Accumulibacter sp.: one gene and its partner. The main gene of each other region encodes a partner of the protein of the gene in region 2 in a complex. Links are inferred from orthologs where the notes say so. Each region holds a gene or a part of one and is shown on either strand. Other genes may lie near its edges.

Evidence for each region.
Region 1: the proteins of uvrB (region 2) and V5B60_RS02390 are in contact, whole or in part, in a crystal structure (PDB 7EGT), measured with the Thermus thermophilus proteins. The link is inferred for Accumulibacter sp. from one-to-one orthologs. Residues at the interface, in WP_096411307.1 of Thermus thermophilus: Glu23, Leu25, Arg26, Asp27, Gly28, Glu29, Arg30, Phe31, Arg55, Glu326, Asp327, Phe328, Glu379, Ser382, Gln383, His398, Gly400, Arg401; in WP_096412145.1 of Thermus thermophilus: His654, Arg656, Phe657, Gln666, Asp668, Glu669, Lys680, Arg681, Leu682, Ser683, Lys685, Tyr686, Ala687.

The regions. Positions count from the first base shown.
Region 1 is NZ_JAZKUG010000001.1:511,724-523,788, reverse strand. What follows is about bases 1-2,958. They hold V5B60_RS02390 (UvrD-helicase domain-containing protein), read right to left. Parts: upstream 2,587-2,958; coding sequence 415-2,586; downstream 1-414. Other genes in these bases: V5B60_RS02385 (HDOD domain-containing protein), read left to right, coding at 2,868-2,958; V5B60_RS02395 (quinone oxidoreductase family protein), read right to left, coding at 1-184. In the rest of the region: more of V5B60_RS02385, read left to right, coding at 2,959-3,710; V5B60_RS02380 (5-formyltetrahydrofolate cyclo-ligase), read right to left, coding at 3,740-4,393; V5B60_RS02375 (lytic transglycosylase domain-containing protein), read left to right, coding at 4,438-6,393; V5B60_RS02370 (complex I NDUFA9 subunit family protein), read left to right, coding at 6,434-7,399; V5B60_RS02365 (multifunctional CCA addition/repair protein), read left to right, coding at 7,509-8,738; V5B60_RS02360 (class I SAM-dependent methyltransferase), read right to left, coding at 8,783-9,967; V5B60_RS02355 (hypothetical protein), read right to left, coding at 9,961-10,812; V5B60_RS02350 (pteridine reductase), read left to right, coding at 10,942-11,679; tRNA 2-thiocytidine(32) synthetase TtcA, read left to right, coding at 11,708-12,065. UniProt on the Escherichia coli protein: A helicase with DNA-dependent ATPase activity. Unwinds DNA duplexes with 3'-5' polarity. Translocates on single-stranded DNA with 3'-5' polarity. Initiates unwinding more efficiently from a nicked substrate than double-stranded DNA.
Region 2 is NZ_JAZKUG010000001.1:4,484,675-4,501,450, reverse strand. What follows is about bases 8,076-11,056. They hold uvrB (excinuclease ABC subunit UvrB), read right to left. Parts: upstream 10,615-11,056; coding sequence 8,536-10,614; downstream 8,076-8,535. Other genes in these bases: V5B60_RS19805 (amino acid aminotransferase), read left to right, coding at 10,714-11,056; V5B60_RS19815 (SGNH/GDSL hydrolase family protein), read right to left, coding at 8,076-8,446. Outside these bases: V5B60_RS19850 (HDOD domain-containing protein), read right to left, coding at 1-70; V5B60_RS19845 (laminin B domain-containing protein), read right to left, coding at 93-818; V5B60_RS19840 (ISKra4 family transposase), read right to left, coding at 1,087-2,055; V5B60_RS19835 (hypothetical protein), read right to left, coding at 2,009-2,443; aconitate hydratase AcnA, read left to right, coding at 2,679-5,384; V5B60_RS19825 (hypothetical protein), read right to left, coding at 5,561-6,094; V5B60_RS19820 (hydrolase), read left to right, coding at 6,291-6,833; more of V5B60_RS19815, read right to left, coding at 7,040-8,075; more of V5B60_RS19805, read left to right, coding at 11,057-11,916; V5B60_RS19800 (AsmA-like C-terminal region-containing protein), read right to left, coding at 11,971-13,884; V5B60_RS19795 (fatty acid cis/trans isomerase), read left to right, coding at 14,128-16,476; V5B60_RS19790 (PAS domain S-box protein), read left to right, coding at 16,713-16,776. UniProt on the Escherichia coli protein: The UvrABC repair system catalyzes the recognition and processing of DNA lesions. A damage recognition complex composed of 2 UvrA and 2 UvrB subunits scans DNA for abnormalities.

The DNA of each region.
Region 1 (12,065 bases), 4.0 Mb from region 2 along the record:
GGCCGAGACCGTTCGGCAGTTGCAGGGGGTAGAGGCCGCTGCGGTGATAGATGTCGATGTAGTTGAGGCCGACCGCCCGCTGGCGGACACGTACTTCAGCGGCTTGCGGATCGCCGACCGTGACCTCCTCCCAGGACATGACTTCGGGGCCCCCGGTGCGATGGATGCGAATGGCGAATGGCATGAAAGTCTCCTCGGCGTGGCGAACGCGACAGTCTAGTGCGCTGCCCGCTTCTTAGGCAAGCACTGAAACTCCTTTCTGCATTGCCACTTGCAGCGTTTCCCAGGCGGTGGTGCACAGGCTTGTCCACAGGATCGGGGGTAAAGCGGTCGCGGCGCGGCGCGCCGTCTGCTGCTTCGCGTGCGGCATCCCGGACTGCCGGCGAAGCCTGTCGCACGCGCCTGCCGGAGGAGTCAGGCGGGAGTCAGGCGGGCGAGGCTGAGGGCGAGCCACTTCATGCCGCCGCTGCCGAAGTTGATCTGCACCCGTGCCTGCTCGCCGGCGCCTTCGCTGGCGACGATCACGCCGACACCGAAACGGGCGTGGCGCACGCTCTGGCCGATGCGCAGGCCGCTGTCGCCTGCCGCCTGCTGCTTCCCGCCCGGCGTGCTGGTCGCGCGCGGGGTGCCGCTCGCACGACTGCTGCGCTGCAGGAGTTCAGCCGGGAGTTCATCGAGGAATAGCGACGGCAGGCAATAGCGCATCTGGCCATGCAGCAGGCGGGTCTCGGCATGCGTCAGGTAGAGCCTGCGGCGCGCACGGGTGACGGCGACGTACATCAGCCGACGCTCCTCCTCGATGCCGTCGCGCTCCTGCGTGGCGTTCTCGTGCGGGAAGAGGCCCTGCTCGAGGCCGGTGATGAAGACGACGTCGAACTCGAGCCCCTTCGCCGAGTGCACGGTCATCAGTTGCACGGCTTCCTGGTCGTCGCCGGCCTGGTGTTCGCCGGCTTCGAGCGACGCGTGCGCGAGAAAGGACGAGAGCCCGCCGTCATCGCTGCGCTCGTTCTCGTCGGTCGCCGTGGCAGTATCGCTGACGAAGACGGTCGCCGCGTTGACCAGTTCGTCGAGGTTTTCCAACCGGTCCTGGCCATCCCGCTCGCCGAGATAGTGCTGGCGCAGGCCGCTGTGATCGATGACGTGTTCGATCAGCTCGGGCAGCGGCAGCGTGGCGGTTTCGCCGCGCAGTTCCTCGATCAGCCGGACGAAGCGGGCGATCGTGCTGCCGCTCTTGCCGGACAGACTCGCGGCAGCCTGGTACAGGCTGGACTGGGTGGCGTGGGCCGCTTCCTGCAGCGCCTCGGTGCTGCGCGTGCCGATTCCCCGGGTCGGGAAATTGACGACGCGGGCGAAGGCCGTGTCGTCATCGGGATTCACGATCAGGCGCAGGTAGGCGAGCGCATGCCGGATCTCCTGGCGGTCGAAGAAGCGCAGCCCGCCGTGCACCCGATAGGGGACGCCGGCGGTGAACAGCTGGTGCTCGAGAACGCGCGACTGCGCGTTCGCGCGGTAGAGGAGGGCAATCTGCTGCCGGGAGACGCCATCGCGCACCAGTTCGACGATCTCGTCGACGATCCGGCGCGCTTCGTCGGTGTCGGAAAAGGCCGCGTAGACCCGTATCGGTTCGCCGGCGCCGGCGTCCGTCCACAGATTCTTGCCGAGGCGGCCGCGATTCTGCCTGATCAGCGCATTGGCGGCGTCCAGGATGTTGCCTTGCGAACGATAGTTCTGTTCGAGGCGAATCACGCTGGCCAGCCCAAATTCGCGCTGCAGGTCCCGCATGTTGCCGATCTCGGCGCCGCGGAAGGCATAGATCGACTGGTCGTCGTCGCCGACTGCGAAGAGGCAGGCGGCGGCTGCCTGCGGATCGGTGCTGCCGTGTCCGGCGAGCAGTTTCAGCCAGGCGTACTGCAAGCGGTTGGTATCCTGGAATTCGTCGACCAGGATGTGCCGGAAGCGTGCCCGGTAGTGCTGCCGGAGTGGCTCGTTGCGCTGCAGCAGCTCGTACGAGCGCAGCAGGAGTTCGGCGAAGTCGACGACGCCTTCCCGCTGGCACTGCCTTTCATACTCGACGTACCATTCGATGCGGCGGCTGGTGTACCGGTCGTAGGCTTCCGCCTGCGCCGCGCGGACTCCCTGTTCCTTGTGCGCGTTGATGAAGTGCATCAGTTCGCGCGGCGGGTACTTCTGGTCATCGACCGCGAGCGCCTTGAGCAGGCGCTTGATCGCTGCCAGCTGGTCGGCGGCATCGAGGATCTGGAATTGCGCCGGCAGTCCGGCTTCGCGATGATGTGCCCGCAGCAGGCGATTGCACAGCCCGTGGAAGGTGCCGATCCACATGCCGCGCGTGTTGATCGGCAGCATCGCCGCGAGGCGGGTCAGCATCTCCTTCGCTGCCTTGTTGGTGAAGGTGACGGCGAGGATTCCGGCTGGGCCGACCTGGCCGGTCGAGATCAGCCAGGCGATGCGCGTCGTCAGCACGCGCGTCTTGCCGCTGCCGGCGCCGGCAAGGATCAGCGCATGCTGCGGCGGCAGTGTGACGGCGGCCAGTTGTGGCGCATTGAGGTGGGCAAGCAGGTCGGACATCGATCGTTCCGGACGCGACGGGTGGGCGTGATTATAGCGGCCGCACCCTCGCCCGCGTGGCCTTGCACGCGCGCGCGGCCGGTCGTGGCAGGCCCGCCGAGAGTCCATCCCCGCCCGCTTTCGCAACCATTCCAACGAGCGGGCCGCGAGGACCATTACAATGACGACGCGGCGACCGGGTGATCGGCCGGCAAGGCAGATGCGGCAAGCTTCAGCGAGCGCGCCTGTCCTGCCGCAGGATTCCAGTTTTGGGCAGCGTTCGTGGGAGACGGGAGGGAGTGATGGCAAAGGAGTTGGCACCGGAACTGATCCAGAAAACGCTGCAGGGGATCAATATCCCCGCGCGACCACAGATACTGGTGCGGCTCGACAGTGAAATGGCCAAGGATGATCCGGATCCCCGGATCGTCGTTCGCCTGATCAGCAGCGATGTGGTTCTGTCTGCCGCCATGCTGAAGACGGTGAATTCGCCGTTCTTTGGTCTGTCGCGCAGGATCAGCTCGGTGGCGCAGGCGGTCAGCATGCTCGGCCTGAGGATGACCGCGCGCATCGTCAGTGGACTCGTGCTGCGCATGACCATGGGTGGCAGGCAGTCGTCGTTCGAGCGCTTCTGGGACACCGCCGAAAAGGTGGCCTGCATCTCCGGTTATGTCGCGTCAACCCTGCCGAGGGGACCGCGCGATGAAGCCTACTGCTTCGGCCTGTTCCGTGATATCGGCATCCCGATGCTGCTGCAGAAGTTCCCCGACTATCGGCAGACCCTCGCCTTGGCCGACAACACGGTTGATCGTCCGATGACGGTGATCGAGGAGGAACGGCATGCCACCGACCATGCGACGCTGGGTTACCTGGTGGCGCGCAGCTGGCTTCTCCCGGAGGTGATCTGCGAGGGAATCCGCCATCACCATGACCCGTCCATCTTCGACACCAGGGATCTCCCCAACCCCATGGCCCTGACGCTGATCGCGATCAACGCGCTCGCCGAGCACCTGGACGACGAGTATGTCCGCATGCGCGCCAATGCCGGCTGGCAGCTGATGGCAGATCGTGTGCTCGTCCATCTCGGTCTGTCCGAGGACGACTACTGTGACCTGCGGGAGGAGGTGACGACGCTGGTGCGGTGAGGCTCGGCCGCGCGCCAGCCAACTCCGGGTCACGGCTTCATGGCGGCGGGGTTGCCGGCTGGCGTGGCCGTGCAGCGATGGAGGCCGCGTTCGGTGACGATCAGGTCGAGCGGCTGGTCGTGCAGCTGGCGATGCAGCCAGTCGAGTCGCGACAGCTCGAATCCGACACCGATCGCCAGTGGCCGCGGGCGCAGGCTGGCCAGCGTGCGATCGAAGTAGCCACCGCCGTAGCCGAGGCGGAAACCGGCGGCATCGAAGCCGACGAGCGGGATCAGCAGCGCCTCCGGCAGCACCGGCTCGCCGCTCGCCGGCACCGGGATACCGTAGCGGTCGGTGGTCATTGCTACGGTCGGTGACCAGGCGCGAAAGGCGAGGCTGCTGTCGGCGGCGAGGACGACCGGCAGGAGTGCCATGAAACCTGGTTCGCCCTGGCGATGCCAGTCTGCGATCAGCGGACGCAGATCCGCTTCGTTGTCGCGCGGCCAGCAGAAGCCGACGCGCATGGTGGCGAGTCGGGGCAGCGCTTCCCGCAGCAGGGCACGGATCCGCTGCGAGTATGCCGCCCACTCGCCTGCCGGCAGCGCGCGGCGGCGCGCCAACAGGGTGCGGCGCAGGGCGCGCCGGTCGTCGGCGGTCGCCGCCGCTGGCGCGGCAGCGCTGCCGGGCATGAAGCCGCTGGGCATGTGTTATCCTCGCCGACGCCATCATCCGAAAGTACCAGCTTAGCATGAACCTCCTGTCGACGACCCTCCTGCTGCTGTTCCTGCTGTTCTCGCCGACCGCCGTCGTGGTCAAGCATGCCGCGGCACAGTCGGCCGACGACCAGTTCCTGGCCGCCCGGGAAGCGGCGCGGGCTGGCGACCGCGCCCGCCTCGAGCGGTTGGCGCCAGCGCTGCACGGGTACGAACTCGAGCCCTACGTCGACTACTGGCTGCTCGTGCCCGACCTCAAGGACGCCGATCCGGCGCTGGTCAGGGCTTTCCTGGGTCGCTACGAGAACACCTACATCGCCGAGAAACTGCGGACCGACTGGTTGCGGCAGCTCGCCCGCAAGCAGCAGTGGGATCTGTTTGATGGCGAGTATCCGCGCCTGTTGCAGCCTGATCAGGAGCTGGCCTGCTACGCGCTGCAGGGCCGCTTGGCACGCGGCGACGCGAAAGCGCTCGATGAAGCCCTGCCGCTCTGGCTGAGCGCGCTCGAGCCGCCCGATTCGTGTTACCCCGTGTTCGAGGCATTGATCATCGGCAAGCGCATCCTCGCCGATGCGGTCTGGGCGCGCATTCGCCGCCAGTTCGAGGCGAACAAGATCGCTGCCGCCTTGTATACGATGAACTACCTGCCCCCGGCACAGACGCCGGAGAGGAAGCTGGCGCAAACGGTGGCGGATTCGCCGCTGCCCTGGTTGAGCAAGCTGCCCGCTGATTTTTCCGGCAACCGCCTGCAGCGCGAGCTGGCTGCCCTGGCCGTGCAGCGCGTTGCGCGCAACGAGCCGCAGGTGGCCGCCGATCAGCTCGAGCGGATCGGTTCGTCGCTGCAAAGTGGCGAGAAATCCTGGGCGTGGAGCCAGATTGCCCGGCAGGCGGCGCAGCGGCACATGCCGGAGGCGTTGCAGTGGTATCGCCAGGCGGGCGCCGTACCGTTGTCGGATGAGGTTGCCGAATGGAAGGTGCGGGCAGCATTGCGCGTGCAGGACTGGGGCAGCGTGCGCTCGACGATCGAGAGCATGCCGCCGGCGCTGGCGGCTCAGCCGGCGTGGGTCTACTGGCTCGGTCGCGCCTACCGCGCCGGTGGCCGGACCGACGAGGCGAACGCCCTGTTCGGCCGGATCGCCGGGCAGCCGGACTTCTACGGCAGCCTGGCCAGCGACGAACTCGGTCGGCCGACGGCACCACCGCCGAAAGCGCCGCCAGCCAGCCGCGAGGAACTGGCGCAGGTGGCTGCGCTCCCTGGCGTGCAGCGGGCGCAGGCCTTCTTCCGCCTGAATCTGCGTAGCGAGGGGGTGCGCGAATGGAACTGGGCGTTGCGCGGCATGAGCGACCGCGAACTCCTGGCGGCGTCCGAGATCGCCCTGCGCTCGGGCAACTACGACCGGGCCATCGCGGCAGCCGACCGGACGCGCAACGAGCACGACTATTCGCTGCGCTATCTGGCGCCATATGGCGACCAGGTGCGGCCGGCGGCACGCAATCAGGCTCTCGACGATGCCTGGGTGTACGGCCTGATGCGTCAGGAGAGCCGCTTCATCAGCAGTGCACGTTCGCCCGTCGGGGCTTCGGGCCTGATGCAGCTGATGCCGGCCACTGCCAAGTGGGTGGCGAACAAGATCGGTCTGAAGGATTTCCATCAGGGGCGGGTCAACGATCCGGAAACCAACCTGCTGCTCGGCACCACCTACATGCGGCTGGTGCTCGAGAGTCTCGACAATCACCCGGTGCTCGCCTCGGCAGCGTACAACGCCGGGCCGGGACGGGCGCGGCGCTGGCGTGCCGAGCGCCCGCTCGAGGGAGCGATCTACGCCGAAACCATCCCCTTCAGCGAAACCAGGGATTACGTGAAGAAGGTGATGAACAACTCGATCTATTATGCGGCACTGTTTGACGGCAAGCCACAGACGCTGAAGAACCGGCTTGGCGTCATCGCTCCGCGCACGGGGGGCGAGGTCAGGGGCGAAGATTTGCCTTAGAATGTCGGCTTCCCGACTTCTCTTCCCACGGCAGGATGCTATGGACCTCGCGAACGTATTGTTGATCGGTGGCAGTGGTTTCGTCGGTGGCTGGATCGCCAGTCGCCTGTCGGAAAGCGGTGTGCGGGTGACGATCCCGACCCGCCATCGCGAGAACACCAAGAAGCTGATCACCTTGCCGACCGTCGAGATGGTCGAGGCCGACGTGCATGAGCCGGCGACGCTCGTGCAGCTGATGCGCGGCCAGGATGCGGTCATCAACCTGGTCGGCATCCTGCACGACGGCGATTCCCGGCTGCCATACGGCAAGGGCTTTGCCGCCGCGCATGTCGAACTGCCGCGCAAGATCGTTGCCGCCATGCCACAGGCGGGCGTGCGGCGATTGCTGCACATGAGTGCCCTGCAGGCGGCGCTGGGAGCACCATCGGAGTACCTGCGCTCGAAGGGCGACGGCGAGATGCTGGTGCGCGCGGCGAAGGAGCAGATCGATGTGACGATCTTTCGTCCGTCGGTGATCTTCGGCCCCGGCGACGCCTTCCTCAACATGTTCGCCAGCCTCGTCAGGCTGTTGCCCGTCCTGCCGCTTGGCGGCGGCAGCGCCCGCTTCCAGCCGGTCTATGTCGGCGACGTCGCGGCGGCCTTCGTCGACAGCCTGGGCGACCGGACGACGATCGGGCGGAGCTACGATCTCTGCGGGCCGAAGGTCTATAGCCTGCGCGAACTGGTCGACTACACGGCACATCTGGTCGGCAGGTCGCCCTGGATCATCGATCTCGGGACCGGTGGCTGGGCTTATCTGCAGGCCGGCGTGATGTGGCTGCTGCCGAAGCCGCCGCTGTCGCCGGACAACTTGCGGTCGATGGAAGTCGACAGCGTCACCGATGGCACGCATGACTTCCCCGGCTGGCAGCCGAAGGCGCTCGAGGCAGTCGCTCCGGGCTATCTGTCGCCGGCGGAGATTCCGCAGCTTCGCTTTGATCGCTACCGTTTCCGCGCCGGCCGCTGAGCCTTCCGGCGGCTGACGCCACCAGCATGCTGCGCCGGCGCGGCGACCTCACCCGTTCGATGAGGCCTCGGCCCGTCGCCCTACCGGCGCTGACCTGATCCCGGTTCGCATGCAGATCTTCACTGTCGGCGGCGCGGTTCGCGATGAACTCCTCGGTCTGCCGGTGCAGGACCGCGATCATGTCGTCGTCGGAGCGTCGCCGCGCGAGATGCTGGCGCGCGGTTTCCGCCAGGTCGGCAAGGATTTTCCGGTCTTCCTGCATCCGCAGTCGCACGAGGAGTACGCGCTGGCGCGAACCGAACGAAAGGCCGGTCACGGCTACCACGGGTTTGCCGTCGATGCGGCGCCGACGGTGACGCTGGCCGATGATCTCGCGCGCCGCGACCTGACGATCAACGCCATCGCCCGCGCCGCCGACGGCGAGCTGATCGACCCGCACCATGGTATCGACGATCTGCAGGCGCGTGTGCTGCGCCATGTCGGCCCGGCTTTCAGCGAGGATCCGGTGCGCATCCTGCGCGTGGCGCGCTTTGCCGCACGCTTCACCGACTTCCGCGTCGCTGCCGAGACCCTCATGCTGATGCAGGGGATGGTCGCTGCCGGTGAGGTCGATCATCTGGTGAGCGAGCGCGTCTGGCAGGAGCTGGCCAGGGGTTTGATGGAGGCGCGGCCGTCGCGGATGTTCGACGTCCTGCGGCAATGCGGCGCGCTGGCCCGGCTGCTGCCCGAGCTCGATACGCTGTTCGGCGTCCCCCAACGGGCGGAATGCCACCCGGAGGTGGACACCGGCGTCCATGTCATGCTCGTCGTCGACCTGTCGGCAGAGCGCCGCTGCGCGCTGCCCGTTCGCTGGGCGGTGTTGCTGCACGACCTCGGCAAGGGCCTGACGCCTGGCGCCGACCTGCCGCGCCATCCGGGCCACGAGGCACGCAGCGTCACGCTGGCTGGCGAGGTTTGCGGGCGCCTGCGCGTGCCCGTTGCCTGCCGTGATCTGGCGCTGCTGGTTGCTCGTCATCATGGCGAAGTTCACCGGGCACTGGAACTGGCGCCGGCAGCGGTCGTCCGCCTCCTTGAAGGCTGCGACGCGCTCCGTCGCCCCGAGCGCTTCGAGCAGTTGCTCGAGGCCTGCAGCTGCGACTTCCACGGCCGTCTTGGCTGGCTCGATGTGCCCTATCCGGTGCCCGCGCTGTTGCGGCGCGCGTTGGCCGCCGTGCGACAGGTCGATGCCGCGGCACTCGCCGCCGGCTGCAGCGAACCGGCCATGATCGCCGCGCGCGTCTCCGCCGCGCGCGTCGCAGCGGTCGAAGCGCTGCTGTCGGGCTGTCCCGGGGCGGCGTAGCGCACCTCTTGCCGAGCAGCCCGGCGGCCTGCCGGCCGCACCGCTTACAGGCTGGCGCTGCGGTCGCCGCTGCGGAACCCGCAGAGCGGCTCGGAGATTCGCCGGCCAAGCGCCATGACCTTGAACAACTCGCCCATCTCGGCTGGCGAGACCAGCTTCTGCACTGCGTTGGCCAGCGGCAGATAGCGCAGCGGGTCGTCGGCGGGTGTCCTGGCGAGGATGTCGGTCAGGCCACAGTTGAAGAGGAAGGTGGACTGGGAGGTGTAGCCGAGCAGGTCGAGTCCCTCGCTGCAGCCGCTGTCGACGATCGCCGTGAAGTCGACGTGCAGGGTGATGTCCTGCAGCCCGGGCAGGTAGAAGGGGTCATCGTGGGCGTGGTGGCGATGGTGGCACATCAGCGTGCCGGCGGCGCGCTCGGGATGGTAGTACTCATGGCGCGGGAAGCCGTAGTCGATCAGCAGCAGCACGCCGTGCTCCAGGATCCTCGCCCATTGCCGGACCCAGGCCGGCGCAGCGAGCGAGATCTCGCTCAGGTAGGGGGGACGGATGCCGCATTCGCCGGCCAGCGCCAGAGCCCGTTCGAGCAGGTGGCCGCTCGCCGGCCGGTCGGCCCAGGCGAAGCGGCCGCGGGCGACCGTCACCCCGCGTTCGCCGATGCCACCTGCTTGCCAGTGCACGAGGTGTGCCGGCATCGCGTCGAGGACCTCGTTCGCCAGGACGACACCGCTGAAGCGCCCAGGCAACTCGTCGAGCCAGCGCACCCTCGGCAGCAGGTGTGGTGCCCGCTGGGCAATGGTGTCGTGCTGTCGGCGACGCAATTCGCCCGACAGCTCGAGGATCGCGTAGCTCTCGGGCAGCCGCCGCTGCCGTTCCATTTCGAGCAGGAGGTCGCTGGCCAGCTTGCCGCTGCCGCCGCCAACTTCGATCAGGCGCGCCGCGCAGCAGGTCTGCAGCTGCTGTAACTGGATCGCCAGCGTCTGGGCGAAGGCCGGCGAGAGTTCGGGCGCGGTGACGAAATCGCCCGCTGTGCCGAACTTGCGGCTACCGCCGGCATAGTAGCCCATCCCCGGCTTGTAGAGCGCGAGTTCCATGAATCGGTCGAAGCCGATCCAGCCGCCAGCGGCCGCGATGTCAGCGGCAATGGCGCTGGCGAGTGCTTCGCTGGCTGCCAGTGCGTCGGCTGAGGGCGTTGGCAGCGTCGCCGCCGTCGCCGGCGGACGCGTCAGCACGCGTCCTGGCGAACGAAACGGACCTGGCCGTAAACTTCGGGATGATGCGTGGCCAGCCAGTGCTCGGCCTCGGCGACGGCACGCTCCCAGGTGGCGGCGCGCAGCGGAACCTCAAGCGTGCTGCCATCGTCCCTCTGCCAGTGCAGCCAATGACTGTGAAAACCGCCGCGTTCCTGTTGCCGCAGCGGGCAGGCGAGTGCGGGTGGTTCGCGGCGCAGCTCGGCGCCGCCGCTGTCCGGCAGAAACAGACGGTAGCGCGGCCCCTTGCCCTCGTGCTGGACGATGAACTGCCTGTTCCCCAGCGTCTCCTCGACGACGTTCCACTCGGCGCAGCCCTCGATGATCGCAGCCAGGGCCAGTCCGTCCTCGTCACGAACGATCTCGGCAGCCACCTGGTGTGTCGTTTCGGTATGGTCGAGCACGTCGTGCCAGGGGAGGCCATTACGGGTCGGTGGCGGGAAGGGCAGCACATGCTTGCCCTGTCGAATCCGGGCAAAGAGCGATGACTTCCTGACGTCGTCGAGGTCGATCGACGGAAACGCCGAGCGTGGTGCCGAGCGGAAGCTACCGGCACCCATGTAGCCGACGTCCCACAGCGTTCGCAGCCATTCGGCGGTGTCGAGAGCGACCTGGGCGAGCTGGTCGTTGAGGTTCTCGCCGTGCTCGTTCGCTGCGTGCCTGCTCGCCGCCTGCATGGCCAGCAGGTCGGTTTCATGGCGGCGGGCGCGGAGCACTTCGGCGAGCAGTGCATCAACCCACTCCGCATCGGCCGGCGGAAGCCGCGCGATCCGTTCGGCAAAGTGCGTCAGCTCATCGATGCCGAGAGGAATATCGGACTTGCTCATGGGGCGGGCTCCGTTGGGACGATGTGGCGAGTGTACCGCGGCGGCGACCGCGGCGTTAGCTTTTTCCCCGAATCGAATCCAGGAATCCGCTAAAATCAGGTCCTTGTCGTCGCCAGCCGGAAACTGGAAATGGAAGGAAGAACGATACTGGTCACCGGCGCTGCGCGGCGTCTGGGCAGGGCGATCGCGGTCGAGATGCACGGGACGGGAGCCAACATCATGGTGCATTACCATCAGGCCGCTGCTGAAGCCGCGACACTCGTCGCCGAGTTGAACGCTCGACGACCTTCTTCCGCCGCCTGTTGGCAGGTCGACCTGCGACAGATCGACAGGTTGCCGGAGTTGGTGGCGGCGACCGTCGACCGGTTCGGTCGGCTCGACGGCCTGGTCAACAACGCCTCGAGTTTCTTCCCCACCCCACTCGCCGGGATCGACCTGCGGGACTGGGATGAACTCGTCGGCAGCAACCTGCAGGCGCCCCTGTTTCTCACCCAGGCGGCGGCGCCACACCTGATCGCCAGCGACGGCAGCGTCGTCAACATCACCGATATCCACGCTGAACGCCCACTCGCCGGCTATCCGCTGTATTGTGCCGCCAAGGCCGGCCTGCTGGGGCTGACGCGGGCGCTGGCGATCGAACTGGCACCGCGGGTCAGGGTGAACGCGGTGGCGCCGGGACCGATCCTCTGGCCCGAGAGCGAAGCTTTCGACAGCGTGGCGCGGGCGGAGATCGTCGCCGACACCTTGCTCCACCGCGTCGGCTGCCCGCAGGACGTGGCGCGGGCGGTACACTACCTGCTCGTTGCAGCGGACTACGTCACCGGTCAGGTGATCAACGTCGATGGCGGGCGTACCGCGTATCTGTGAACCGCTGATCTGCCGGAGAGAGCCACTCGTGGAACCGTCGAAAACTTTGCTGCGCCTGGGAAAGCGCCTCGAGAGCAAGGTTGGCAAGGCGATTGCCGATTACAACATGATCGAGGACGGGGATACGGTGCTCGTCGGCATCTCGGGCGGCAAGGATTCCTACACCCTGCTGTCGCTCCTGATGACTCTGCGCGAGCGGGCGCCGATCGACTTCCGTCTGATCGCCATGAACCTCGACCAGAAGCAGCCCGGCTTTCCGGCCGAGGTCCTGCCGGCGTATCTGACGCAGATCGGCATCGACTACCGGATCGTCGAGCAGGACACCTACTCGGTGGTGCGAGCAAAGCTGCCGCCGGGCAAGACCAGTTGCTCGCTGTGTTCGCGCC
Region 2 (16,776 bases):
TAAACAGGAAGGTGGTGTCGATCAGCGCGGCATCGCCGAGTCCGGGCTTTTCGACGTTGCTCTGCCGCATGGCCTGCTGCCGGTGCGGCTGCTCAGGGCTGCCGGAGGTCAGTCGGTCGGCCGTCTTTTCGCGACAGTCCGAGGAGACCCAGCGCCAGACCGAACAGGACCAGCGACGCTGGTTCCGGGATGAGGCCTGTGGTGCAGGATGTACGGGAGTCGCGCAGGCAGACATTGTCGAGCCGGGCGTCATCATTGCCCTGGTCGTCGCCGGTCTTCCAGTCGGCATTGATCCAGATGCCCTGCACGTTGGCGAGGACGGCCTGAATGTAGGAATCGGTTGCCAGCAGCGCGAAGGGGTTGTTCGTCCGCCAGCCGGCCGATTCGTCGAGGGCGAACTCGTAGTGGGTGAAGCCTCCGGTTGCCGGCGGTGCGGTCGGGATGAAGATCATGCGGCCAGCGTCGCCAAGAATCGCGACGTTGGGGAAGGGATCGCCATCGTTCTGGCTGTCCTGGAGGTCGTAGCTGATCGAGCCGCCGAAGAAGGCACTCTTGTCGCCGCTGTAGGCCGCTGACGAGCGGAAAGTGGTCCACGGATAAAGGTCTCCCGTGCGCAGCGTTCCGCCAACCGGGTCGTGACCGACGGCGCCGGTGAAGGTACCATCGACGGCCGGCAGGAAGCCCGAGACAACGATCCGGCCTGTTCCCCAGCCTTCCGCGTCGAGGCTGAAGTCGGAGCGGACGACGGCGGCCGACGCGTGTGCCGAGGCAAGGCTCAGGCCTGAGGCGATGATCGCTGCAGCGAGGTTGTTCTTCATCGTGCTTCTCCAGGAAAGGGTTGCGCGTCGCGTGCCACGTGTCGCCAATGTGCCTGCCAGACGCAGAGGAGCCCGGCCGCAGGTCGGCAAAGGCAGGGCTGCCCAGCTCGTCGGGGAACACGGCGCACGGTCGTAGCTGCTCCTGAACAGGCGCCCCCTCGCATCAGTTCGCCTTGGGTGCACCGCTACCTTGCCAAGTCTGGAGCATTCGTTCCCCGCGCGCAAGCATGCGGGTGCCAACGGGTGCAATCGGAAGTGCGACTGTGGATCAGGCGGCCTGTTGACGTCTGGACTGCCAATAGCGGTCCCACTCCTGGTTGGCACGGCAGACACGCAGCGCCAGCATGTGCTTGGCGTTTTTCAGTTTCCACCAAGCGCCGGCCCGCTTGAGACGGTCCTGGATGACGTAACGGTGTGCGCTTTCGATTTCGCCGGACCCTATTGGCAGCCCGGCCACGAGCGCGTCTTGATAGTTGAACTGCCCCGGGCGATTGGTGAGATAGCGATGCGCCGCGCGCACCGGGGCGTTGGCATCGGGAACGGTGTCGTCCTCGACGAATCGCTGCAGTTCCTCGACGACGTCCTGGAGGCGGTTCTGTTTCAGCCGATCCTTCTGCGTTTCCAGCCAAGCCCTCGCCGCCGTGCCGGCGATCGTGTCCCCTGCGGCCGTCAGGTAGTCACAGACATGGTAGAAATCGACGAGAAAGTGGCCTTGCAGTCCGAATTGCTCACTCACCTGATCCGCAATCCATGCGGCGCCGTCGCTGACCGCATGGACCTTGGTCTTACGCCCCAGTCCGGCCTGAACCGCCGTGCGCAACAGCGTCTCTCCGACCTGGTCGGGCGGGCCCACGGTGGCGCCGAACACCGGGGTGACGGAGCCCGGCGCATGGACCAGACTCAAACGCGCTTCCCTCCAGCCCACCCGGCGGGTCTTGCGGCGGTCCACTTTCGCGCTCTGGTCGTCCGATTCGGCCGTCTCCACGACGGGAATCATGCTCCCATCGATCTCGCCGATCAACTGCTCTACGCCGTCTCGTGCCGGGATTTTTGCCGCCGCTTTCGGGCGCTCGTCGATCGTCGCGGCATGCCGCAAGACGATCGGCCAGCACGTACTGGCGGACACCTCGATACCGTAGTGCTCTTTCAGCTTCTGCGGAATGCGCGCCGCGGGCGCGTCCGCCCCGAAATCAACGATCGCTCGCTGCAGCGGCTCCGAGCAGCCCCGGCAGACCACCTCCGCCGAACGCGTGAATGGCCGGATCTCCGGCCCGCGCGTCCCTTGCCGGAAGACCTGCTCCGCTACTTCGATCTGTCCGTACCGGGTCTGCCAATAGACGTTTTTTTTCCTTCCGCTGCACGCCCGGTTGTTGCGCCACCTCTTCTTCCTTCCGCTGCGCTTGCCGTCGCGCCCAGCCGTGCAACGCTTCGTTGCCCAACTGCCGCAATTCCTCCGTCACCCGCCGCTCCGCCTCCGCCGCCTTCTCAACATCGCCGGCCGCATTCTCGACCACCGCCAGCAACGACTCGATCTTGGCTTGGAGCTCGGGATGATCTCTAAACCGCTCTTCCAAACCCCGACTCGGCTTGAGTCGCCCCTCCATTTCCGACCACCTTTCTGTCATGGGTCTCGCTCCAAGGTGAAGTAACCCATCACTATTTACCCCACCTCCGCCCAATTGTCTAGTGCCGAATGCCACCGCCAACCACCTCGCCCCGGCGTCAGTCGCACTTCCGATTGCACCCGGTGCCAACCGCGTGTGGCTGTCGCCGTGGCGACGCGGATGGAACGTGCGGAGCCACGTGTTGTCATGGTGCTTGAGGACGCGCTCGTAGCACGCGCCCTTCTGGAGAACCCGCATGCGCCAATCGCCATTCAACACCCTGTCCCGCTTCAGTCCGCCCGGTCAGCCGGAGGCCCTGTATTACTCGCTGCCGGCACTCGCCAGCGCCGGTATCGGCCATGTCGATCGCCTGCCGGTGTCGCTGCGGATCGTCCTCGAGGCACTGCTGCGTCACTGCGACGGGCTGCGGGTGAGCGAGAAGCACATCGTCGAGCTGGCGCAATGGCGACCGCGGGCGGAGCGCAGCGAGGAGATTCCATTCGTCGTTGCGCGCGTCGTCCTGCAGGACTTCACCGGCGTGCCGTTGCTCTGCGATCTGGCGGCCATGCGCCACGTCGCGGCCGAACGCGGACTCGATCCGCGGCGCATCGAGCCGCTGGTGCCGGTCGATCTGGTCGTCGACCATTCGATTCAGGTCGATCATTACGGGACGCCGCAGGCGCTGCAGCAGAACATGCGCCGCGAGTTCGCGCGCAATGGCGAACGCTATCAGTTCATGAAGTGGGGCATGCAGGCCTTCGACACCTTCCGCGTCGTGCCGCCCGGAGTCGGCATCGTCCATCAGGTCAACCTCGAGTACCTGTTCCGCGGCGTGCGGCAGCAGGAGACGACCGACGGCAGGCTGTGTTTTCCCGACACGCTGGTTGGTACCGATTCGCACACGACGATGATCAATGCCGTCGGCGTCGTCGGCTGGGGCGTCGGCGGCATCGAGGCCGAGGCGGCGATGCTTGGCCAGCCGGTCTACTTTCTGACCCCGGACGTGGTCGGTGTCGAACTCGGCGGCCGCCTGCGCGAAGGCGTCACCGCGACCGATCTGGTGCTGACGGTGACCGAGCTGCTGCGGCGCGAGAAGGTGGTGGGCACCTTCGTCGAGTATTTTGGCGAGGGCGCGAGCACGCTGTCGGTGACCGATCGCGCGACGCTGGCCAACATGGCGCCGGAGTACGGGGCGACGATGGGTTTCTTCCCGATCGACGAGAAGACCGTCGGCTACATGCGCAGCAGCGGCCGCAGCGATGAGGACTGCGAGCTGTTCGAGGCGTATTTCCGCGCCCAGGGCCTGTTCGGCATCCCGCGCGCGGGCGAGGTCGACTATTCGCGCCGCGTGTACCTCGACCTGTCGACGATCGTGCCCTCGCTCGCTGGCCCGAAGCGGCCGCAGGACCGGATCGTCTTGCCCGAGATGGCCAGCCGCTTCAGTGCCCTGTTGACCGCCGCGGAGTCGGCGGACGGCTTCGGACGGCCGCCGGCGAGCCTGGCGCAGCGCCATCCGACCGGGCTCCCCGGCGTCGACCTCGGTCATGGCGACGTCCTGATTGCGGCGATCACCTCGTGCACCAACACCAGCAATCCGGCGGTGATGATCGCTGCCGGGCTGCTGGCGAGAAAGGCGGTGGCAAAGGGGCTGCGGGTCAGGCAGCACATCAAGACTTCACTCGCTCCCGGTTCGCGGGTGGTGACCGATTATCTCGACCGCGCGGGGCTGCTGGCGCCGCTGGCCGAACTGGGCTTCGCGCTGGTCGGCTATGGCTGCACGACCTGCATCGGCAACGCCGGCGATCTCGATCCGGCGTTCAACAGGACGATTGCCGAGCAGCAGCTGATCGCTGCGGCGGTGCTCTCGGGCAACCGTAACTTCGAGGCGCGCATCCACCCCGCCCTGCGTGCCAACTATCTGGCGTCACCGCCGCTGGTGGTGGCGTTCGCGATTGCCGGCCGGGTCAACATCGACCTTGAGAACGAGCCCTTGGGAACCGGCGCCGATGGGCAGCCGGTGTATCTGCGGGACATCTGGCCGAGTTCGGACGAGATCGACGCCGTACTGCCGCTGGCGCTCGATCCGCAGACCTTCCGCCGGCGCTACGCCGATTTCAGCGCCGACCAGGATCTGTGGCAGTCGATCCCGGCGCCGAGCGGCGAGGTATACGACTGGCCACCGTCGAGCTACATTGCCCGGCCTCCGTTCTTCGAACTGCCGCCGCAGGCTGTCGGCGACATTCGTGGCGCCCGCGCGCTGCTGCTGCTCGGCGATTCGGTGACTACCGACCACATCTCGCCGGCCGGCTCGTTCGGCGAGGCGACGCCGGCGGGGGAGTGGCTGCGCGCACAGGGGGTCGAGCGCGCCGATTTCAACTCCTACGGATCCCGCCGCGGCCATCATGAGGTGATGATGCGCGGCACCTTTGCCAATGTCCGGATTCGCAACCTGATGCTGCCGCCCGACGCTGACGGCCGTCGGCGGGAGGGTGGCCACACGCTGCTCGACGGGCGGCTGACGACCGTTTTTGCGGCGGCGATGAGCTATCTGGAGCGGGGGATACCCAGCATCGTCGTTGCCGGTGAGGAGTATGGCACCGGCTCGTCGCGTGACTGGGCAGCCAAGGGAACACGCCTGCTCGGTGTGCGCGCGGTGATCGCCCGCAGCTACGAGCGGATTCACCGCGCCAACCTGGTCGGCATGGGCGTCCTGCCGTTGCAGTTCATCGGCGAAGACTCGGTCGCCTCGCTCGGCCTGCGCGGCGACGAGCGCTTCGACATCACCGGGCTGGCCGGCGGGCTGTCGCCGATGCAGACGGTCGCGCTGGCGATCACGCGTGCCGACGGCGAGCGACGCGAGTGTGCGCTGCTCTGCCGCATCGACACGCCGATCGAGGTCAGCTACTACCGTGCCGGCGGCATCCTGCCCTTCGTGCTCGAGCAGTTGCTCGGCGGGCGGTGATGCGCTGCGGCCGGTGCGCTGCAGCGTCGGCGTGGGCAGCCGCTCGCCGCGCCGGTTGCTGCTGGCGTTGCCCCCGGAGCGTGCTGCCGGGTGTGTGTGGGGTGTCTCCGCAAGCCTTGCGTGTTGCGTGGCACAATGCCGCATGCATGGTGTGTGCGGCGTTGTCGGCTGCCCCGTCAGGCTGGCACCGGGGTGCTTGGGTGCGCCGGTCGATCCTCGTCGCCACAGCGCTGGCGGTTGCCGGCGGCGCCGGCGTCGGACCTCACGGCCAGCGCCGAAGCCGCGCTCCGCGCGTGCCCGGCGCGCAGCCCGGCCTTGTGCCGGGCGAGCAGCGCGAGACTGTGTTCGACATAGTCGTGCGAGCTGATCTGGCTGCCGACGTAGCTGCGGAGCAACTCCAGCCAGCGCGCGTGGATGGCGCACGGTGTGTGCCGATCGCTGCCGTTGGCCAGCGGGCAGTCCGGGCAGCGTGTCGCCTGCAGCGTCGCGACGGCGGTGCGCTTCTGCCATTGCTGGCGATAGAGGCGGGCATTGTTCTCGATCCAGGCCAGCGCCCGCGTCTCGCGCTCGGCTTCCGGAAAGGACGCGACGTAAGTCTGGACGGTTGCCAGTTGCCTTGCGAAGAACTCCTCGTCCGACAGTTCCGGACGTTCGCCGCCGCCGACAAAGCGGGAGATCAGCGCCAGGGTCGGGTCATCAACGACATACATCGGTGCCTCGCACAGCCGTCGGCGGAACGCTTCCACCATGAGGAAATATAGCACTGATGTTGCGCCGCAGCAATTGCTTCCTGTCTTCGCTGGACGGTAGGCGTGGACCGCAGGCCTTGGCCGCAGGCGAGTACGGTATTACCATCGCGGGCGAAGCGGCGCAGTGCAGCGTCGTGATTCCCGGGAGGGCTTGTCGATGTTGATGCGCGTTGATCATTCGGTTCTCCTGCTCGTCGATCTGCAGGAGCGGCTGCAGCCGGCGATCCATGATGCCGCTTCGGTGCTTGCGGCCAGCATCTGGCTGACGCGCGTCGCGCAGCGGCTGCAGGTGCCTGTGATCTGTACCGAGCAGTACGTCAAAGGACTCGGGCCGACGATGTCGGACCTGCGTCAGTTGCTGCCGGAGGAATGCGTGATCGAGAAGACGCACTTCTCGGCGCTGGCCGACGGCAGGCTCCTGCAGCTTGCCGGCGGCGATCGGGCGCAGTTCATCGTCGCCGGCACCGAAGCGCATGTCTGTGTGCAGCAGACGGTGCTCGACCTGCTGTCAGCCGGCCGCAAGGTTTTCGTCGTCGATGAGGCGATCGGCTCGCGGCGCGCCAGCGACAAGGCCCTGGCGGTCGAGCGCATGCGCCGGCACGGCGCCGACATCGTGTCGCGCGAGATGGTCGTCTTCGAGTGGCTGCGGCAGGCGGGGAGTGAGGTCTTTCGCGCGATCAGCCGCGAGTTCATTCGCTGACCGGGCACGCCAGGAATCGCCGGGCGTCGGCGAAGACCTGGGCAGTCCGTCGTCCTGACTCTGCCGGCGTGTGTACGGAGCATGGTCGTCCGGCGAAGGCGCACCCGACGACGATTCCCCGCTGCCTCGCCTGCCGGGCAAGCCGCCCAGCGCCCAACCGCGCAGGGCTGGCCAGCGCGCTCCGCGTCCCTGGCCGAGGGGCTCCGTCAGAAACGCTGTTGCTGCCTGCGCTGCGCGGTTGCGACAATTCCCAACAGACCGATGGCGAGGAGAAGAATTGACTCGGGTTCGGGAACGGCAGCCCGGAACTGTGCGCCGATGATGCTGTGCGCGTAGGTCGTGGGGTGCACACCGTCCCAGAACAGCCACTGGAAGTTGTCGGCAGCACAGGCAGCGTAATTCTGGATGCACTGCATGGTCGTGTTTCTGATGCCGTAGGCCGCCGGATCCTGCCGTACGCTGGCGAAAGTGGCGAAGGTGTCGAACTGGACGATCTCGGCCGAAAGCTGGGCGTCGAGGAGATTCAGTGCGGAGGCCAGGGAGGCATTGAAGCCCACGGTCAATGCCGTCAAGTCGCCGGCGTTGGGTTTGCCGAGAAACTCCGGTGTCGTTCCAAGATCGGGCATGTTGGCAACGAGGAAATGCTCGGCTCCGGCGCTGGCCAGTCCGACGACGGTCGAAATGATGTTGTTGATCCCGTTGCCGATCAGCGCCGACACGTTGCCGGGAACACCTGGCAGTCCGGATGCCGTGCCGGGCGTACTCCCGGTCGCATTCAGGTAAAAGACATCGTTGGGAAACAGCCAGATGACGAACAATGAAGTCGCAGGGTCGAATGCCCGCCCGCTTTGCAACTGGCCCTGGAAGGTGGCCAGCTGCCAAGCATTGGCTTTCTGCGCATAGGCTGGCGCGAAAGGACCTGTCGAGGGATTGACCGAGTTGTAGCTCTCCAGCCCGGTTGTCGCACCCCCGATCGCGTAGTTGGTGCCACCGGCCAGAGAGGGCTTGAAGGCGCTGGGGTTGCCCGGGTTGTAGCTTCTCCACAGATACTCGACGGCGACCGGGCCATTGGAGTACTGCCCGTTGTAATAGGGCGGAGGCGGGAAGACCACGCCCGACGGCGCAGCCGGCGGATAGGCCTGGCTGGCCAAGCCGCTGTTTCCTCCATCCGACAGGCTGTCGCCAAACACGAACAGGTCCGACATCGTCTGCAGCGAAGCGTTGGCCGAGACCGGCATGCCCATCGCTGCAGCCATGGCCAATGCACCCAGTGTTTTCCATTCCACTTTCATCGTCATCCTCTCTGTTGATCGGGAATTGAGATTCCCGAGGTTGTTCCAGGCAGCACTCTGGCCCCCACAGTCCTGGTCGCCAACATTCGTGTCGCTCAGCCACCGCCATTCCTGTCCGTCTGGAGTTGGAAGCAAGTTTCGATCCACTTGGTTTTTCCTTGACGAAACAGATGCTTGACTTCCCACCGTTCGTCGCAGTGTAAAGAAGACCGACACTCGTCGAGATGGCGAAAGGCGCGGTGCCCGGCCCGGCGATTGCGGCAGCGGTCTTGCCGGCGAAATCGGGGGGAACTGCTCCGGACACGCCAGCCCAAGCGGCACGGACGCCGGCTCACCAGCCGGCGGCGCGATCCGTCCGCGCATCGCTCGCGCGACGACGAGGGTGCTCCGGAGCCTCCTCCCGGCGCGGCCTAAGACGGTGGCAGGGGAGCCTCCTCGCCACTGATCCCGAAGACCTGCCGGCGCAGCCGGAAGAGCTCGTCACGTGCTGCCGCCGCTTTCTCGAATTCGAGGTTCCTGGCGCAGTCGAGCATCTCCTTTTCCAGACGCCGCAGCTCGCGCGCCAGTTCCTTCTCGCTCATGGCGTCGTAGCCGGCCTTTTTTTGCGCCGCCTTGAGTTCCTTCTGCGCGCTTTCGCTGTCGTAGACGCCGTCGATGATATCGATGATCCGCTTGCTGATGCCGGTGGGGACGATGCCGTGGCTGTCATTGAAGTCGATCTGCCGTAGCCGGCGGCGTTCGGTTTCGGCGATCGCCCGCTGCATCGATCCGGTGACCCGGTCGGCGTAGAGGATTGCGGTCCCGTGCAGATGGCGGGCGGCGCGGCCGATGGTCTGGATCAGCGATCGCTCCGAGCGCAGGAAGCCTTCCTTGTCGGCATCGAGGATGGCGACCAGTGACACTTCCGGAATGTCGAGCCCTTCGCGCAGCAGGTTGATGCCGACCAGGACATCGAACTTGCCGAGGCGCAGGTCACGGATGATCTCGACGCGTTCGACGGTGTCGATGTCGGAATGCAGGTAGCGGACGCGCACTTCGTGTTCGTCGAGGAAGTCGGTCAGGTCCTCTGCCATCCGTTTCGTCAGGGTGGTCACCAGGACGCGTTCACCAGTTTCGGCGCGGCGCCGGATCTCGGAGAGCAGGTCGTCGACCTGCGTCGACGCCGGGCGCACGATGAGCACCGGGTCGACCAGTCCGGTTGGGCGCACGAGCTGCTCGACGACCTGTCCCTGATGCGCCGCCTCGTAGTCGCCCGGGGTGGCCGAGACGAAGATCGTCTGCCGCAACAGGGCCTCGAACTCGGCGAACCGCAGCGGCCGGTTGTCGAGCGCCGAGGGCAGGCGGAAACCGTAGTCGACGAGGTTCTCCTTGCGCGAGCGGTCGCCCTTGTACATGCCGCCGACCTGCGACACCGCGACATGCGACTCGTCGATGAAGAGCAGGGCATCGGCGGCGAGATAGTCGAGCAGCGTCGGCGGCGGCTGCCCGGGCTGGCGTCCCGAGAGATGCCGCGAGTAGTTCTCGATTCCCTTGCAGAAGCCGACCTGATCGAGCATCTCGAGGTCGAAGCGGGTGCGCTGCTCGATCCGCTGCGCCTCGACCAGGCGGCCAGCGGCCTGGAAGCTGGCGACCCGCTCTGCCAGCTCGACCTTGATTGCCTCGATCGCCCGCAACACCGTCTCGCGCGGCGTCACGTAGTGCGACGAAGGAAAGATGGTGAAGCGCAGCAGGCGGTTCTGCAGGTGGCCGGTCAGCGGGTCGAAGAGCTGCAGGCCGTCGATCTCGTCGTCGAAGAGCGAGATGCGGATCGCCTGCTCGGCGTGCTCGGCGGGAAAGACGTCGATGACGTCGCCGCGGACGCGGAAGCTGCCGCGGCGGAAATCGGTCTCGTTGCGCTCGTACTGCATCGCCGTCAGGCGCTTGATGATCTCGCGCTGCCCCAGCCGGTCGCCGACGCGCATGGTGAGGATCATCCGGTGGTACTCGTCGCGGTCGCCGATGCCGTAGATGCACGATACCGTTGCCACCAACACACAGTCGCGCCGTTCGAGCAGGCTCTTCGTGGCCGAGAGGCGCATTTGCTCGATGTGTTCGTTGATCGACGAGTCCTTCTCGATGTACAGGTCCCGCGACGGCACATAGGCCTCGGGCTGGTAATAGTCGTAGTAGGAGACGAAGTACTCGACGGCGTTCTCCGGGAAGAACTCGCGGAACTCGGCGTAAAGCTGCGCCGCCAGCGTCTTGTTGGGCGCCAGGACGAGCGCCGGGCGACCACTGCGGGCGATGACGTTGGCCATGGTGAAAGTCTTGCCCGAGCCGGTGACGCCGAGCAGCGTCTGGAACGACAGGCCGTCCCGCAGGCCGGCGAGCAATTGTTCGATGGCCTGCGGTTGGTCGCCGGCCGGCTGGAACGGCTGATGGAGCCGGAACGGACTGCCCGTGAAGGTCAGCGGAGGAGGCCTGTCGAGCGTTTGATCTTGCTTTGCCATGCTAGAATTTTACGTTTTTTTGTGCGCACCGGTCGTCACTGCGAGCGGGTGCGCCATTGGCCTCGGCCTCCTGACCCATCACTACGGGAAGAACAGACCATGACCGCTTCGATCTTTGCTGCCGTGGAGATGGCTCCACGTGACCCGATCCTCGGCCTGACCGAGGCCTTCAATGCCGACAGTCGCTCGAGCAAGGTCAATCTGGGCGTCGGCGTGTATCTCGACGACAGCGGCAAGGTGCCGCTGCTGGCGGCGGTGAAACTCGCCGAGAAGGTGCGCCTGGAGGCGCTGCCGCCACGCGGCTACCAGCCGATCGATGGTCTGCCCGCCTACAACCAGGCGGTGCAGAAACTGCTCTTCGGCGAGCAGTCGGCGCTGCTCGGCGAAGGCCGTGTCCTGACCATCGAGGCGCTGGGTGGCACTGGTGGCCTCAAGGTGGGTGCCGACTACCTGCGCCGCCTGCTGCCAGGGGCGACGGTCTACATCAGCGATCCGAGCTGGGAAAACCATCGCGCACTGTTCGAGTTTGCCGGTTTCCGCGTCGACTCGTACCCCTACTATGACGCGACGACACGTGGCGTCGACTTCGCCGCGATGAAGGCGGGGTTGAGCACGCTGCCGGCAGGATCGATCGTCGTCCTGCACGCCTGTTGCCACAACCCGACGGGCGCCGACCTCGATGCCGCACAGTGGCGCGAAGTCATCGACATCGTCGCGGCACGCGGTCTGGTCCCGTTCATCGACATCGCCTATCAGGGCTTCGCCGACGGCATCCGTGAGGACGCCGTTGCCCTCGACCTGTTCGCCGCCTCGGGTCTGCAGTTCCTGATCGCCAGCTCGTTCTCGAAGTCGTTCTCGCTCTATGGCGAGCGGGTCGGTGCGCTCTCGGTGGTCACCGCCAGTCGCGACGAGACGGCACGCGTGCTCTCGCAGATCAAGCGCCTGGTGCGCACCAACTATTCGAATCCGCCGACGCACGGTGGCGCCATCGTGGCGGCGGTTCTTGCCAGCGCCGAACTGCGCGGGTTGTGGGCGGACGAACTGGCGCAGATGCGCCAGCGCATTCTCGACATGCGACGCAGCCTCGTCGAGCATCTGCAGGGTGGCGGTGCCGGTGCCGACTTCTCGTTCATCAACCGGCAGCGCGGGATGTTTTCCTATACCGGCCTGAACCCGGCGCAGGTCGACCGCCTGCGCGATGAATTCGGCATCTACGCTGTCAGCACCGGCCGCATCTGTCTGGCGGCGCTGAACACGCGCAACGTCGGCTACGTTGCCGAGGCCATCGCGACGGTGCTCTGACTCGCCCACAAGCGGCCGCCAGCCTCACCCCACCAGTCTGTCGGCCGCGGGTCGTCAGCGCGCCGTCTGGGTCAGCGGTGACTCCAGGGCCCCGCTGATCAGCACCGGCATGGCCGTATGATCGGCGCGTCGGCGCGCCATCATGACATCCATCCGCCCCCGCAGTTGCAGGTCGCGGCCGATCTCGATCTGACCGTTCGCCTGCATCAGCCCGGCAGTCAGGCTGAGACGCGACAGACGCAGCGCGTTCGGGGTCAGCGTGAGGATGCCAGACAACTCCTCGAAGCGGGTTGCTCCGCCAAGGGTCAGCGGTACCACCGAAAAACGGCGCACCGCCTCGGCCAGATCAAGGCCGCCCAGGTGTCCGCGGTGGATGGTGAAGTTGCCGCTGGCCTGCAGCCGGGCGACGGCGTTCGGCAGACTGTCGGCGCTGGTCGAGAAACTCAACCTGCCCCTGGCTTCGCCGCCGATGCGCCCGTTGAAGCCGAGGGCTGCCGCCAGCGCGCCGGTATTGATCCGTTCGAAAGAAAGGTCGCCGGTCACAGCGGCCTTGCTGCCGCTGCGCAGGGCGCTGTTGCCGCGCAGCACGCCGTCGAAGATGCGTGCCTCGACGCGGTCGATCAGGAATTCGGGCCCGGAGATCCGTCCCTGCAGGTCGAGCGAATCGAACAGATAGGGAGATTTCGGCTCCGGTCGCCAGGCGGTTCCTTCGAGCTTGACGTTCATCCCTCCACCGGTCGCCGGTTGCAGCTCGACCAGCAGGTTCTTGCTGGGCGACTGCAGCAAGGCTGACTGCAGCCGATGATCGGCGGACAGCTGCAACCGACCGGCAAGGCCGGTGAAGACGAGGTCGCCGAACGCGATCCCGGCTTCGCTGAGCGAAACCTGGACGACGCGGGCCCGTGCCGGCGCGTTGGCCGACGCATCGAGCGCCTGCGCCAAGGTGTCCAGGGCTGCGGCCGACAGCGTGATGCCGATCAGCTCTGCCTCGCCAAAGACGATCTGTGGCGAGAGCAAGCTGCGCAGCTCCGGCCGCAGGCGCAGCGAAGCCATGCTGACCTGGTCGGTGGCGCCATCCTCACCCAGCCGCACCTGCTCGAGCAGCAATCCCGGTCGGGGATAGACGGTAACGCGCATGGCAGCGATTCGCGCCGGCCGAGCGCTGCTCTGGGCGAGGGCCGCTTCGACCTCGGGCAGATAGATGCCATAGGGGAAGAGCAGAACGCCGAGGGACAGGGCGGCTGCGAGAAGCGCCAGTCCGATCAGGGTGGCCAGGGGCCAGGTCAGCGTTCGGCGCTGTCGGCTCCTGCGGACTGGCCTGAGCCCGGTGCTTGAATCCCTCGGGCCCGGTGCCAGGCGTGCCCGCAGGCGCGCGAGGAGCGATGGCCGGTCGTCGCTCGCAGTTCCTGGCGACGCCAGCGATTCCGCTGCCAGATCGTCCGCTGCGAGGGAGGAACTGGCTGCGCCCGTCGTCGGCGTGGGAGGGCCGAGCGTGCTCGGCGTCAGGGTGCTTGGCGTCAGGGTGCTCGGCGCCGACGTATCCGGCAGCGGTGTCGTCCTGCCCGGCCGCACATTCGGGAAAGGAATGATCTGCGTTTCCGGTGTGCCCGAAAGGGGCGAACTCGCCGGTGTCGACAGACCGCTCGACCCGAAGGTCGAGAAGTCGGAGTGCGGCCGCGGCTGCGTCGTTTGCTTGCGGCTGGCCGCATTGCCGGTCAGTCGCCAGACCGACCGCGTCTCGGCGCGGCGTTCGATGAAGCCATCGGATTCCAGCTCGACCAGCGCATTTTCGGTGAGCTGGACGTTGCCCGTCTTCTCGCACAGGTCGGCAACCGTCGCATTGCCGTCGACGAGGATGAGCACCATGCGGACGTTGCGCTGGACGACCCGCGTCCGCTGCGCCATGGCTTCCTCGCCGGCAGCGGTCCTGGCAAAGACCAGGGTGGGGTCGAGCTGTTCAGAGGCCATTCTGTCAGCCGGACCGTCAGGGCAGTTGCCGGGCTCGTTCGGAATCCCGCATGTTCGCTTTCCTCCTGTCGCTATTATCGTGGAAACTGCATGCGGGCGTGCGGTAAACAGGCGCTTTTGCTCGTTCCGCCTGCGGATCACCGTCCCTCGGGCTGGCGGAGTGGCGACTGCATTCGCTATCCTTCGTTCCTTGCCAGAAGTCGCCCGTTCGCGGGCGCGGCCTGTTGTCCGGGAAATGTCGCCATGACCCTCGTCAGGAGCCTCCTGCCACTGCTGCTCGCCTTGCTCAGTGGTTGTACCGTCATCAGCCGGCACACGCTCGACCAGCGGTACGGTCCCGCCGAGCCGCAGCGCTTCGATGTCCCGCGGGCGCCGAGCGGCGGCCTTTCCTATCATGCCGACGTGCAGCCGATTATCGAGCGTCGTTGTGTCGTCTGTCACGCCTGCTACGACGCACCTTGCCAGCTGAAGCTCGGCGCCTGGGAGGGAATCGCCCGCGGCGCCAGCGACGAGTTGGTATACGACGGTGGGCGTCTGAGCGAGGCGGCACCTTCGCGACTGTTCGTCGACGCCGGCAAGGCATCGGAGTGGCGGCAGCGGGGTTTCTACCCGGTACTCAATGAGCGCGGGGAGACGCCGGCGGCGAATCTGGCAGCGAGCGTCATCTACCGCGCGCTGCAGCTCAAGCACAGCCACCCATTGCCGGAAATGGCGGTGCTCCCGGCGACCTTCGACTTCTCGCTCGACCGCGCGCAGCAGTGCCCGCGGATCGAGGAATATGACGCCTTCGCCGCCGCCAACCCGCTGTGGGGGATGCCCTTCGGTCTGCCGGGGCTGAGCGACGCCGAATTAGCGACGCTGCGCAACTGGTTGCAGCAGGGGGGGCCGTTCGAAGGGCTGCCGCCATTGCCGGCTGCCGTCGAGCGGCAGGTCGCCGAATGGGAACGCTTTTTCAATGGTGGTTCGCGCAAGGAGCGCCTGGTCAGCCGCTACATCTACGAGCACCTCTTCCTCGCCCACCTGTACTTCGACGGCGACCCGCAGCACCACTTCTTTCGGCTCGTGCGGTCGCGCACGCCACCGGGGCAGCCGATCGAGCCGATCGCCAGCCGGCGACCGTACGACGACCCCGGCGGCGAGGATTTCCACTATCGCCTGGAGCGCGAGAGGGAAACCATCGTCGACAAGACGCACATGCCCTACGCCCTCGGCGAGAAGCGCATGGCGCGCTGGCGGGAGCTGTTCCTGCAGCCTGATTACCCTGTCGACGAACTGCCTCCATACTCACTCGCTGCCGGTGCCAATCCCTTCGTCACCTTCCGTGACCTGCCGGTGCGTGCGCGCTACCAGTTCATGCTCGACGAAGCCGAGTTCACGATCATGGGCTTCATCAAGGGGCCGGTGTGCCGCGGTCAGGTGGCATTGAACGTCATCCAGGATCGCTTCTGGGTCTTTTTCCTTGCCAACGATGGCTCCGGTCAGGCGGCCGACGAGTTCCTCGAGCGCGAGTCGAGGGTCCTCGAATTGCCAACGGCGAAGGGTAGCGACGCCGGGATCATCGGCCCGTGGCGTGAGTACGCGAAGAAGGAAGAAAAATACCTGCAGGACAAGTCGGCCTACCTCGCGAGCCGCTCCAGCCAGCGCGGCCGGCCGGACCTGAACTGGATCTGGAACGGCGACGGCAGCAACCCGAACGCGGCGCTGACCGTTTTCCGCCACTTCGACAGTGCCACGGTGGTCAAGGGGCTGGTTGGCGAGGTGCCGAAGACCGGCTGGGTGATCGGCTACCCCCTGCTGGAACGGATCCATTACCTGCTGGTCGCCGGCTTCGACGTCTACGGCAACGTCGGTCACCAACTGCTGTCACGCCTGTACATGGATTTCCTGCGCATGGAGGGCGAGTTCAACTTCCTCTCCTTCCTGCCGCCGGACCAGCGTCTGGCCGTACGCGACTACTGGTATCGCGGTGCCAGCGACGAGGTCAGGGAGCATGTCTATGGCAGCCTGGCACGCTTCGATGTCGAGAGCGGCATTCCTTTCCGCAGCGGCGATGCGCGGCGCGAGTTCTTCGGCCTCCTGCAGCAGCGTCTGGCGCCGGTAGCCGACCGTCGCCACGAACTCGGCGGAGTCGGCGATGCCGCCGTGCAGGCCGATCTCGCACTTCTTGCCGCTGTCCGCGGGCCGGCGCTGTCCTGGCTGCCGGAACTGGTGATCCTGCGCATCGAAGACGGAGCGCGCGCAGCACGTTACGTGACCCTGCTGCGCAACACCGGCCACAGCAACGTCTCGAGCCTGCTGCGGGAGGGTCGCGAGCTGTTGCCCGAGGAGAACACGCTGAGCGTCGCCCGCGGCTTCGTCGGCGCCTATCCGAACGCCATCTACCGTGTGCAGCGCCCGCAGATCGGCGAGCTGGCGCGCACCATCGGGCAACTCGGCAGCGAGGAAGACTACCGCGTGCTCGCCGACCGCTTCGCCGTTCGCCGCAGCGATCCGGCCTTCTGGAAATACAGCGACGAACTGCAGGCGACGCACCTGAAGCTGGCGCCGCTGACTGCCGGGCTGCTGGACTACAATCGGCTGGAGAACCGCTGACGCTGCGGATTACTGCGTGGCGGTCGGGCGAAGGCGCCGGGGCATATCGATTGCGCGAACGATGATCCATCGGTCTGTTCACCATAGGGCCAACGACTTGCCGGGATCATCGCCCCGAGTGGGCAATTTGCATGTAGAATCCAATACATGAGCTGTTGTAGGGGCTTTGCGGGACATCAGGACGTGGGCCGCCTGCATGTGCCGAACAGAAGAAGCGTTGGGTCATGCCGAGGTAGATGAGCACACCGAAACCCGATTCGCCCTTCGTCATCGACTACCGGGCGATCTTCGACGCCGCGA